DNA from 3 places in the Lysinibacillus sp. FSL M8-0337 genome. Region 1 is predicted to be linked to each of the others. Evidence: riboswitches for the same ligand, from Rfam matches in the RefSeq annotation. Region 1 holds a riboswitch; each other region holds the start of a gene.
The links. A riboswitch is a leader RNA that binds a small molecule or an ion and turns the genes downstream of it on or off. The one in region 1 is predicted to bind cobalamin.

Region 1 (4,247 bases):
ATTGTGCAAATTTTACTTCTTCCATATTCATCACGCATCCTTTCAAAAATAACGTTCCCCGAATATCTCACAACTATACAAACGACCATTGGTAATTCCTTTAATTATATTGCCTAGTATGTACATACTAAAAAAGCATTCTACAGCGGAAAAGTCCACAGTCTTCGTACCCTTATGCTACGTGGAAATTGTTCAAAAATTGTTTGAGTGACTGGCACTTAAATAGGTTAAATAGGGTTTGCCTGTTAGTGGGTGTGTTCGAATATCAGCGCATACTCCAAAAACATCACGCAGTAGCTTAGGCGTTAACACTTCTTCTGGCGTACCATATTGAACGATACGTCCTTGTTGTAAAACATAAATGTAGTCGCAGTACATTGCTGCCATATTTAAATCATGTAAGGCGGCGACAACCGTCAAATGCAGTGTTTGAATTAAATCCATTAGTTGTAATTGATGCTGGATATCTAAATGATTTGTCGGCTCATCTAAAATAAGTATCTGTGCTTGCTGTGCAAGTGCACGCGCAACCATTACTCTCTTTTTTTCCCCTCCAGAAAGGGAACTAAAACTACGTGTTTCTAAATGGGCAATACCTGTTTGAGACAAGGCTTCTTTTACAATATTAAAGTCATCCTTATTGTCCAGCTCAAAAAGCTTTTTATGCGGCGTTCTTCCCATACTCACTAAATCTTTTACTAAAAAGTCGAACAACACAGGCGTTTCTTGACTGACAACTGCTAATTTCTTTGCAATGACTTTACTCGATTGCTTAAAAATATCTTGCTCATTTAATAGCACTGTACCGTTTTCTGGCTTTAATAAACGATACATATTTTTTAGCAATGTAGACTTTCCACTTCCATTAGGACCAATTAACCCAACAAACTGCTTATCTTTTATTTGTATACTTACTTTCTCTAATATGCATTGATCATGAATGGAGAATGATACATCCTTTGCTTCTAATGTCATAACCTTTAATCTCCTTCACCAAATGAATAATTGTTTCGACGTAATAGCCAAATTAAAAATGGTCCTCCACAAAAAGCAGTAATAATACCAATCGGCATTTCTTCTGGGGCTATCAATACACGCGCTAACGCATCAGCCCAAACTAGAAAAATCCCCCCTAACAATGCACTTATGGGGATAACATGTTTATAATTAGAGCCAACTAGCAAGCGTACGATATGCGGAATAATTAAACCAACAAACCCGATGGAACCACTTACTGCAACGAGCACACCTGTCAGTAAAGATACGAGTACTATTAGCTGTATGCGAAACTGTTGAAGATTCACCCCTAACGTGACGGCCGCTTCTTCCCCAAGTAGTAATAAATTCAGATTTCGATAGTATAGCCACAACAACCCAAATACGCTAAAAAAGACAATGACTGGAATTAATAAATTACTCCATTTTGCTCCTGCGAGACTGCCTAACATCCAATACATAACGGCCTTCATACCGCCTTCTTCCTTAGACATCATTAACATAAAATTCGAAGTAGCGGATAAGATAAAGGACACCGCCATCCCCGCTAGTAAAAGGCGAAAAATCGAAATACGGCCTCCTACACGCGACAACAAAAATACCAAGACAATTGCCATAAAAGAACCTAAAAAAGCTGAGACTGAAAGGGCGTAGATGCCTAAAAATGAAAACGCCCCTAAAATAATGACAGCCGTTGCGCCCACTGTTGCTCCCGAAGAAATACCTAAAATATACGGATCGGCTATCGAATTACGGACTAGTGCTTGAACAGCAGCACCAGCAACCGCTAAGCCTGCACCAACAACAGCCGCTAGGATAACGCGAGGAACACGGATTTGCCATATAATAATCTCTTGCGAGCGACTCCAATCCGCCTCTACAGAACTAGAAAAAAATGGCATTTTTGAAAGAATTACCTTCCATACATGTAACGGCGTAACTGACACAGACCCAATCATAATGGCCACTGTCATAGACGCAATAAGCGCTAGAAAAAGGGTCAAAGAAAATAACATAAATTTTTTATTCATTTGGTTATGAACTCCTTATCAATCATGATAAAGACGAAGCAATAAAAAAGGGCATTCTACGCATACATGCATAGAAATACCCTTAGCTAAACAAATTAGGAGAAATATCCATCAATTGTCCGTAATTGCTTGCATCCTCGTGGGCATTACAGGTATGAACTAACTGGCAGGTCTCCTGGCTTCGATTCATCGTATCTACGATTGCCTTCCCATTTAAAAACAGTGGCTACAATATCATAGAACTCCTCGTTACAGTTGCGGGACAGCGTCGGATTTACACCGACTTCCCTTTTAAGTGATGCTCGTATTTACAAGCGTCACACCATTAGTATCTGAAATTTTAAAATTATGACGATTCTATCATACATCATTATCGTAGTCTATTATTTCCTTCATTTAGGAATCTAACTTTCCTCTTTTCAAACTAAATCCATTATTTCTGCACATTTACTTGTTACATTAAAGACACATCAAATCGAAGGAGGAAATTCATATGGTGGTAAATAAAAATCGGCTCCTAATGATAGTGGCAGCAATTGCTTTACTAATACTTTCAGCTTGTGCTGATAATACAGCGAAATCAGAATCTGCTCATAGCGACAAAACAGACCACGGCGAAGAGATGGATCATGGGGATGAAATGGATCATTCCATGATGAATCATTCAAGCTCTGGTGAAGTTCCAGCCACTTTAAAAACAGCCGAAAATCCAAAATTCCCTGTCGGCAGTAAGGCTATTCTTACAGATGGCCATATGTCAGGAATGACAGGAGCCGAAGCGACAATTGTCGGCGCTTACGATACGACAGCATATATTATTTCATTTGAGCCTACTACTGGTGGTAAGACAATTGAAAATCATAAATGGGTGATTCATGAGGAATTAATCGACCCAGGTGAAGCACCTTTATCACCAGGAACAGAAGTAAAAACTGATGCTACCCATATGACAGGCATGGAAAATGCGACTGTACGCATTGATGATGCCGTACAAACTACTGTCTATATGGTCGATTTTGCTTTAACAACTACTGGTGAAGAAATGAAAAATCATAAATGGGTGACTGATAGCGAGCTAGCGACAAAATAATGAGGTTGGGACAAAAGAGAAAAGGTGTTAGATTGATGGCAGTCAATCTAACACCTTTTTTGCTACGCCGTTGTTGTCCGCTACGGCGGTGCTTTCCGCGGGCACACCGTAAGCCGCAACCCTCGCTAACGCGCGGTCTGTTACGTCTTACATTGTGTGCTGTTCTGAGCAGGAGTCACCGCTTCCGCTACCAACAACTAGTGAACACTTCTAATTTTTTATTTATTGCAAAAGCAAGAAAAGATAAGTTCTCCATATAGCAAAAATTTATGAACACCTTTCCTCTGTTCCTTAAATTTTTTTAGTTATGTCCCAGCCTCATTCTAAAACCTTTTTGTCACCGCTTTTATGCCATTTATAGCCGATTCCCCACACTGTCTGTAAATAATCATCCACTGGAAAGCCACTTTTTCGAAGCTTATCCCGTAAATTGCGGACATGTGAATCAATCGTTCGGTCTTCAATTGCTACATTATATCCCCATACAGTGTTGATTAAATGTTCTCTTGAGAAAACTTTATTTTGATAATCAAGAAATAAGGCTAACATCGAAAATTCTTTTGGCGTTAAAGAAATCATCTCTTGGTGAAAAGATAACTCAAAGGATTCTTTATTTAAGCGTAGCCCTTCGAAATTAATAACGATTTCTTCAGCCTTTGTTCTTCTTAAAACAGCCTGTATACGCGCTAACAATTCTTCCTCATCGAAAGGCTTTAAAATATAGTCGTCAGCTCCAAGATTTAACCCTTTTATAATATCAGCCTGTTCCCCTTTTGCCGTAAGCATAATCACCGGCACGTCCCAAAACTTCCTTATTTCCTGGCATACTTGCCAGCCATCCATATCAGGCATCATTATGTCTAACAGCACTAAATCGATATGATGTTCTTCTAAATATTCTAAAGCATCTCTCACAGACGACCTAGCAATGCAATGAAAAGAAGGTTCAAGATACAGGGTCAGTAACTCTAACATCCTTGGTTCATCGTCAATTAATAATAATGTTTTCATTTGTTCCTACTCCTTAAACAATAATTTAAAAGTAGTCCCTTTGTTTTCCTCACTAACAACGGTAATTTCCCCTCCATGTGCTTGAACGAGCTCCTTTACAATGGCAAGTCCTAATCCTA
Region 2 (4,247 bases), 1.7 Mb from region 1:
GCATGAAGTCATAATGACCATACATGACCAATTTGCAGATGTGCCATTAATCGTATTCGGGCATAGTATGGGGTCTTTTATTGCTAGAAGATATATTCAACTTTACGGAACTAATGTTGATAACGTTATTCTTTGTGGAACAGGTAGTGTTTCAACATTGCATAGGATAGGACATTATGTTGCGCAAGTATTCGCAATGCAGCGTGGTAAAGAAACCGAGAGCCCTTTATTAAATAAGTTGAGCTTTGGTAGCTTTAATAAGCAGTTTCCAAATCCTAAAACGGGATATGACTGGCTATGTTCGGTAGAGCAGGAAGTGCAAAAATATATGGACGACCCATATTGTGGCTTTATCCCAAGCAATCAATTTTTTGCTGACTTAACAGCTGGCTTTATGGTATTGAATCGAAAAAAAGAGATTGAAAAAATACAGAAAAACTTGCCGATTCTATTGATCAGTGGTAGCAAAGACCCTGTTGGTGATAGTGGTCTAGGTGTTTATTCCGTAGCTGAACAATTTGCAGCAGCAGGATTACAAGATGTTACAGTCTATTTATTTGAAGATAAACGACATGAAATTTTAAATGAAGACAATCAACAGGCGGTTCATCAAGTTTTATTACGGTGGTTAGAAAAGTATGATAGAAAATAAAATACAGCAAGCAGAGGTCGTAGCTATTGTCGGACCAACAGCTTCAGGTAAAACAGCACTAAGCATTGAACTAGCCAAAAAGTACAATGGTGAAATTATTAATGGCGATTCCATGCAAATTTATAAAGGGTTAGATATTGGTACAGCGAAAATTACTGAAGAAGAGATGGAAGGTGTGCCACATCACTTATTAAGCTTCAAAGAGCCAACGGAATCCTTTTCAGTAGCGGAGTATCAAGCGTTAGTACGGTCTAAAATTAGTGAAATACAGGCACGTGGTAAGCTACCAATTATTGTTGGAGGATCTGGCCTATATGTACAAGCAGTCCTTTATGATTTTCAATTTACAGAGGAGCAGGTTGATGATGTAGCGCGTAAAGCTTATTATGAGGAGCTAGAAAAGTTAGGTCCAGAAGCTATGCATGCAAAGTTAGCAGCACTTGATCCAAAAACAGCTGAAACGATTCATCCAAACAATACAAGACGTGTAATTCGAGCGTTAGAAATGATTGAATTAAGTGGTGTTTCAAAGGCGTCAGAGGAACACAATCGAGGAGAAATCCCATTGTATCGCCACTTAATTATAGGGCTTGGTCAAAATATGTCCCGCGAAGAACTTTATAATCGCATCAATCTACGAGTAGATGTCATGATGGACAAAGGGCTACTGCAAGAAGTGCAGGGACTATGGCAGCAAAATATTCGTGGTGTACAGTCCATTCAAGCGATTGGCTATAAGGAATTGTATGATTACTTAGATGGTCGATGTACATTGGAAGAAGCAATCGAAAATTTAAAGCAAAATTCTCGACGCTATGCGAAAAGACAGTTGACTTATTTTCGCAATAAAATGGATATTCACTTTATTTGAAAAGACTAAAAACTTTAATAATTTCTAAAAATTACTAATTGATAAATTGGTATAACATGCTACTATAGGAATGAAGAGGTAGAAAGAGAGTAGGGGAGGCGCATTCTATGAAATCAATCAATTTGCAAGATACGTTTTTGAACCATCTACGTAAAAACAGTGTTTTTGTAACTGTGTTTCTGTTAAACGGGTTCCAGTTAAAAGGAACTGTGAAATCCTATGATAACTTTACAGTATTATTAGTAGATGCTGAAAGTAAACAGCATCTCATTTACAAACACGCAATTTCTACATTCGTTCCAGCAAAGCAAGTCGAATTTTTAGAGGTAGAAGAATAAATAAAGTAAATAGAAACAGTTAGTGTTACATCACTAGCTGTTTTTTTTCGTTCACGCTATAATGTAATAGGAAATTGATATATTGGAGGATTTTATAGATGAAATCGATGGATACAACACAATTATTAGAACGATTAGATGCAAACGAAGACCTTTACATTATTGATGTGCGAGAAGACGATGAAGTAGCACAAGGTGTTATCCCTGGTGCGCAACATATTGCACTTGGGACAATCCCTGAGCGTTTGGGTGAATTAGATACGACTAAACCATATATTATCGTTTGTAAAGCAGGTGGACGTTCCGCAAATGCTTGTGCATACTTAGAAGCACAAGGCTTTGACGTAACAAACCTTGAAGGTGGCATGCTTGCTTATGATGGAGAATTAGAATTTAAATAAGAAGGTATATCGAGGTATGTAACAGGTTCGCTTGTTAAGTACCTCGTTTTTTATTGGACTAAAGTGCTAGTACAAAAATTTTTTCAATATTGACACTAAAAACACTTTGTCGTAAATTTAAAGTAATTACATAAAAGCATTAGGTGCCCACTTTGGGAGAATAGGGAATAAAGTGAAAATCTTTAGCGGTCCCACCACTGTAAAACGGAGTTTTATAGAGAATACCACTAGCATAGCTGGGAAGGTTCTATAAGATGTTGAAATTGAGCCAGGAGACCTGCCTAATTGCTTCGGATGATATAGATGATGGAAAAGTCTGTAGTTTATTTGTTATGAAATAAACTACAGGTTTTTCCATTTTTTTATTTCAATCTTTATGTAATAGGCTATTTAAAAAGGAGAAATGAACATGCAATTATTACAACAAACACTTCAACAAATTCAACATGCCAATAACGAAATGATGGAAAAAGCAAGAGAATATATAGATTCTCTTAGCAAGCCACCGAGTAGCTTAGGAAAACTTGAATCACTGGCTGTACAATTGGCTGGTATTACAGGAGAGCTCTATCCTAAAATTGATAACAAAGCAATTATTGTCTGTGCAGGCGATCACGGTGTGTGTGATGAAGACGTAACATCCAATCCGCAAGATGTAACATTTCTTCAAACATTAAATTTTCCAAAAGGGATAACAGGTGTTTGTGCTATTGCAAACATAACGAATGCCAAAATTGTGACAGTGGACGTAGGGGTAAAACAGGATATTCCGCTCGATGCGGGTGTTATAATGAAAAAAATAAAATACGGGACGGATAACATGGCAAAAGGTCCAGCCATGACAAGGGAAGAAGCCATTCAATCAATTGAAGTAGGAATTGAAGTAGCTACGGCCGAAATAGCACAAGGAGTTAATGTACTTGGTACAGGTGAAATGGGGATTGGTAATACTACACCAAGCGCGGCTATCTTATCTGTACTTCATGCGTGTCACCCACAAGAAGTGACAGGGTTCGGTGCAGGAGTTGGATCAGGAGGAATTGCGCATAAAGTTGAAGTCATTCAAAACGCCATTGCCTTAAACAAACCGAATCGTCATGATGCGATTGATGTACTTGCAAAAGTGGGTGGGTTAGAGATAGGTGCGATGGCTGGTGTAATTCTGGCGGCTGCTGCCAATCGTAAGCCCGTTGTAATTGATGGCTTTATTTCGACAGTCGCTGCTCTTATCGCTTATGAATTAGAACCGAAAGTCCAAGATTATATTATTCCTTCCCATGCCTCTGAAGAACCGGGGGCAAAAATTGCTGCTAAACTGCTAGGCGTGGAGCCAATGCTTCATATGAACATGCGATTGGGAGAAGGTTCTGGTGCAGCATTAACCTTTCCAATTCTAGATGCAGCTTGCTCTATGGTGAGCAACATGGCGACATTAGCTGAGTCTGTCGGGCTGGTAGAGAAGTAATCATTTGTTAAGTGCCGATAGGGAAAAATCTTAGCTAAACATTTAGAGCGTAATCGTCTATAGCAAAAAAGGAAGCTGGGATATTTAAGGAACAGAGGAAAGATGTTAGTAAATTTTTGCTATTATGGGGACTTGTCCGTTATTGCGAAAAAATAGAAGTATTCACTAGTTGTTGGTAGCGAAGGCGGTGACTCCTGCTCTGAACGCACACACTGTAAGATGCGGGCATTCTGCGCGTTAGCGAGGGTTGCGGCTTACGTGTGTACCCGCAGAAAGCACCGCCGAAGCGGACAACAACGGCGCAGCAAAAAAGTGTTAGATTGATGGCACTCAATCTAACACTTTTTCTCTTTTGTCCCAGCCGCTTTCTGTTTTTTTAAAGTCTCTTAAGCTCGATTCAATTTTCGCAAAGGTAAGCGCCATTTCTTCATATATGAAAGAACTCGTAAAATTGTAATTACCCCGAATAACACGTATAAAAAGATATCCCCTTCTAGTAATTCCAATCCAATAAGTAGAC
Region 3 (4,247 bases), 1.5 Mb from region 1:
GTCCGCCACCTTGCCCGCAAAATCCGTTTGTACACTGTCTAAGAGCGCTAGTAAACCAATAATTTTCAAAAATGATTCCTGTTCATCCGCTGATAAAGTTGGAAATTGTTTGACATCATTGCTCATATTAATCTCAAAAGGTGTCCAAAAGTTCCCAAGCATTTTTTTATATTTTGGGTACGCCCAACTAAAACGCACATCATCCCAGTTTAAAATATTAGAAGAGCGCCCGTTCACAATGGCTGTCGAACGGTTTGGCGCCTCCTTATCCATCATTTTTCGTTTCGTAATTGTTGTCATTTTCTATTCCTCCTAGCTCGCACAAGACTCACATTCTAGCAATTCAACGGATGTTGAACGCACATAATAAGTCGTTTTCACGCCACTTGCCCAAGCATTAAGATGTAAAGCAAGTAAGTCTTTTGCCTGAATCGTATTTTGCACATATAAATTAAGCGATATGCCTTGGTCAATATGACGGGCACGTGCTGCATTTTGTTTAATCGTCCAGTTTTGATCAATAAAGTAAGCAGACTTATAATACCAAGTCGTTACGGGTGATAAGTCCGGTACTGTAACAGGAATTTTGTAATCCTTTTTCTCCTCGGAGTAACTCTTTTGGAAAATCGGATCAATCGTTGCCGTACTGCCTGCCAAAATAGATGTCGATGAATTTGGTGCTACTGCCATTACATACCCATTGCGCATTCCATAATTCGCGACATCCGCACGCAATGCTTGCCACTTGTCACTGTTGTAGCTACGCTTGTCAAAATAAGCACCTGTTTGCCAGTCAGAGCCCTCAAATAATGGGTAAGCTCCTTTTTCTCGCGCAAGTGCACTCGATGCACGAATCGTTAAGTATGCAATATGCTCGTATAATTTATCAGCATAGTCAACTGCCTCATCCGACTCCCATTGAATTTCCTTCAAGGCAAGTAAATGATGCCAACCAAATGTCCCTAGCCCAATTCCACGATAACGAGCATTAGTACGCTCCGCTTGTTTCACAGGAATAGTATTTAAGGCAATGACATTATCTAACATGCGCACTTGAATCGGTATTAAACGCTCTAACACACCAGCCGGAACAGCCTTCCCTAAATTGACAGAAGATAAATTACATACAACAAAATCTCCAGGCTTACGACGTGTCACAATCACATCATCTTCTAACGTAATGGATTCGAATTGCGTTGGCGACATGTTTTGGAAAATTTCAGTACATAAATTTGAACTATAAATCATCCCTTCGTGCTTATTTGGATTCATGCGATTTACTTCATCGCGGTAAAACATAAATGGTACACCTGTTTCCAACTGTGAACGCATAATACGCTTCATAATATCGATTGCGGGCACCACTTCTCGACTTAATAGTGGATTGGCAATGCACGACGCATATTTATCTCGGAAAGAGCCTTGTCCTTTTTGCTCATCATAACAATCTTCGAGTGAGAAGCCCATTACCTCACGTACTTCATGTGGGTCAAATAAATGCCACTCTCCACGCGCTTCGACTGCTTCCATAAAAATATCTGGTAAACATAAACCAGTGAAAATATCATGTGCGCGTAATCGTTCGTCTCCATTATTTAAACGTAAATCTAAAAACGTAAAGACATCTTTATGCCAAACATCTAAATAAACAGCGATTGCGCCTTGGCGTTGACCAAGCTGATCCACTGACACCGCTGTATTATTGAGCTGTTTGATCCAAGGCAGTACTCCACTAGATGCGCCTTTAAACCCTTTAATAGAGGAGCCGCGACTACGGATTTTTCCCATGTAAACGCCTATACCGCCCCCGTATTTCGATAATGTTGCAACATCTGTGTTCGTATCATAAATACTTTGTAAACTATCATCTACCGTATCAATAAAGCAGCTTGAAAGCTGGCCATGTGTTTTTCCGGCATTTGACAATGTCGGTGTTGCAACCGTCATATATAAATTACTCATCGCCCAATACGATTCTCGTACTTTTTCTAAGCGGTTTTCCGTTTCATCTTGCATCAATGTCATTGCAATGACCATCCAACGCTCTTGCGGTAATTCTACAGGTGTTTTTGTATAATCACGCACAACATAGCGGTCCATTAACGTTTTTAAACCGATATACGTAAACAGTTCATCACGACTCTGTTCAAGATAAGACGCAAGCTCGACTAGCTCTAGTTCACTATACTTCGTCGTTAAACAGTCATGATAAAGCCCTGCCTCGGTATAGCGAGCAAGTTGCTCTGGAAATACCTTATAGACATCTTCCACCCCAACGCCACGACGGGTAGCAAATTGATCATACAATTTTTCTAAGTAAATTTGGGCAGCAACAAATGTCCAATATGGCTCTTCCTCATCAATAAGACTAAGTGTTTGTAAAATCATCGCATCCGCCCAAGCTTCAAATGTAGCATTGTCATTTTTTCGTAGCCATCTATCCGATAATCTTACAAAGCTTTCAAGCTCCTCCTCTGTGTAACTTTTCTTTAACTTAGCCATCTGTTGTTCGATTTGAATTGTCATATTCCCATTCTCTCCCTTTCTATCAGCGCACACAAAAAAGCGATTACACACCATGTTTCGGTTGCGTAATCGCTGTAAAATCGGAAATGGAAATGAAGGACATGTACACATCGAAGTGGACAAATCTCTCGCCTCCACTTCTCAATCCCCGAAGATGTGTTGCTGTCTTGAACAACTCGGCAGGTCTCCTGGCTCATGCTTCCTTCAAATAATTGCCTTCCCGTTCTTTCACAGTGGCATCCTAATTATTTGTCAGCACTTACAGTTGCGGGGACAGCTTCGGCTTTAGATATCTCTATTTCCGAATTCCCTTTTAAACCATACTGGTACCGCTTGTCCAATATACTATATATAGTGTTTTAACTCCTAAACAAATCTAACATATTGTGTTTAACGTTTCAATAGGCGTTTTGCCCCTTGTATTCTCGTAAACGCTACTTTTGCTCGAAGCAAGCCCTATTCCAATGCAGTTTTACGCAGTTTCTCAAAATTTCTAGTAAAAATTTTTTGTGCCAGTTGCTCTTTTTCTGGATTGATTCCTAGTAAAATTACCGCACATGGCCCTGCTGTTTTTCCTACATCCAACGAACTTTTAATTTGTTGCTGCCCAAAAAGTCTTGAAAATTCTGCTTGTAAGCCTTGAGAACCTACCGGCCAAACTTGTTGCACAATTTCCTCGCGCCAAGCTTGGTAAATGGGTTGTAGTTGGGCCACATCTTCAGGCTGCGCAAGCACTTCATTGCCAACGAGTGGCAGTCCATACGTATACCAAATCAGGTTGTCACGAACAAATGGCGACCTTGTTTGTATTTCACCTAACATGGTTACAGATAATCCCGATTGCACTGTCGGCATATTGGATTCTGAACTGCCATTTACAGGTGGACATGGTAGACCTGCTTCTTCAAAAACTTGCGCAAGTCCTACGACATAACGAGACCACGCCTCATCACCTGAAAAGTTGGCAAGAATAATATGACTGGGTAGAGCATCGCCTGCAAGCTGTTCTAGAAAAGTGACGCGCCCAGTTAAATAGGCCGTTAATGTATCCGGAGCCGATACGACATCTTGAGGTTTTTCTCCGATGGCAGCAGCATTATCTGTTGTAACAATCAGATTCCCTATTTTTACTGCATTTCTCAATTTGCTCGCCCTGCCTTACGAACAAACACTTTCGAGAGTATTGGCATCACGACAGCGACAATCAATAAATTGATGACAGTTGCCATGAAAATACTCGCTAATGAGCCCCAGAAAAACGCTGGACTAATGATGAAATAAAATGGGAGTGGTGCGATCACACCGTTCAATATAAGCGCAACCGGCCATTTCCAAAAATGCATACCTTTTTTGTGCATCACACCGAATAGCCATACAACAATAAACATTTCGGCCGCAATAATAAGATGCAATGGTCCAAGCTGAAAACCAGATGTCAGTGCTGTAATCAAATGACCGATTAACCCTGCTACTCCTGCCAATACAGGCGATAAAAATGCAACGCTTAAAAATGCTGGCGCTGAGTCGAGTGCCGCCGATGATACAAAAGACGGAATTTTAATAACTGCCCCAACTGCACAAATCGCCGCAACCATGGCTGTTAATGTCAAACTCATTAATTTTTGTCGATTCATTCCATTTCCTCTTTTCTACAAGTATTCTCCTCGTTTATTTAATACGTTCTGCAATGCCATACCAAATACGATTTACTTGTTTTGCTT

Region 2: linked by a shared signal. The riboswitch ahead of cobT (nicotinate-nucleotide--dimethylbenzimidazole phosphoribosyltransferase) and the one ahead of MKY08_RS19745 (iron chelate uptake ABC transporter family permease subunit) in region 1 are both predicted to bind cobalamin.
Region 3: linked by a shared signal. The riboswitch ahead of MKY08_RS12265 (ribonucleoside-diphosphate reductase subunit alpha) and the one ahead of MKY08_RS19745 (iron chelate uptake ABC transporter family permease subunit) in region 1 are both predicted to bind cobalamin.

What each region holds. Positions count from the first base shown of each region.
Region 1 covers NZ_CP151996.1:4,059,646-4,063,892, forward strand. Annotated here, with positions in the region: gene MKY08_RS19735 (hypothetical protein) at 1-25, opposite strand, end outside; gene MKY08_RS19740 (ABC transporter ATP-binding protein) at 193-975, opposite strand; gene MKY08_RS19745 (iron chelate uptake ABC transporter family permease subunit) at 981-2,027, opposite strand; cobalamin riboswitch at 2,175-2,369, opposite strand; gene MKY08_RS19750 (YdhK family protein) at 2,521-3,117, shown strand; gene MKY08_RS19755 (response regulator transcription factor) at 3,436-4,128, opposite strand; gene MKY08_RS19760 (HAMP domain-containing sensor histidine kinase) at 4,135-4,247, opposite strand, start outside.
Region 2 covers NZ_CP151996.1:1,161,460-1,165,706, forward strand. Annotated here, with positions in the region: gene MKY08_RS05280 (alpha/beta fold hydrolase) at 1-652, shown strand, start outside; gene miaA (tRNA (adenosine(37)-N6)-dimethylallyltransferase MiaA) at 639-1,523, shown strand; gene hfq (RNA chaperone Hfq) at 1,631-1,861, shown strand; gene MKY08_RS05295 (rhodanese-like domain-containing protein) at 1,960-2,262, shown strand; cobalamin riboswitch at 2,387-2,562, shown strand; gene cobT (nicotinate-nucleotide--dimethylbenzimidazole phosphoribosyltransferase) at 2,672-3,727, shown strand; gene MKY08_RS05305 (trimeric intracellular cation channel family protein) at 4,114-4,247, opposite strand, start outside.
Region 3 covers NZ_CP151996.1:2,576,547-2,580,793, forward strand. Annotated here, with positions in the region: gene MKY08_RS12260 (ribonucleotide-diphosphate reductase subunit beta) at 1-300, opposite strand, end outside; gene MKY08_RS12265 (ribonucleoside-diphosphate reductase subunit alpha) at 313-2,526, opposite strand; cobalamin riboswitch at 2,687-2,875, opposite strand; gene MKY08_RS12270 (hypothetical protein) at 2,983-3,669, opposite strand; gene MKY08_RS12275 (ECF transporter S component) at 3,666-4,160, opposite strand; gene MKY08_RS12280 (bifunctional adenosylcobinamide kinase/adenosylcobinamide-phosphate guanylyltransferase) at 4,195-4,247, opposite strand, start outside.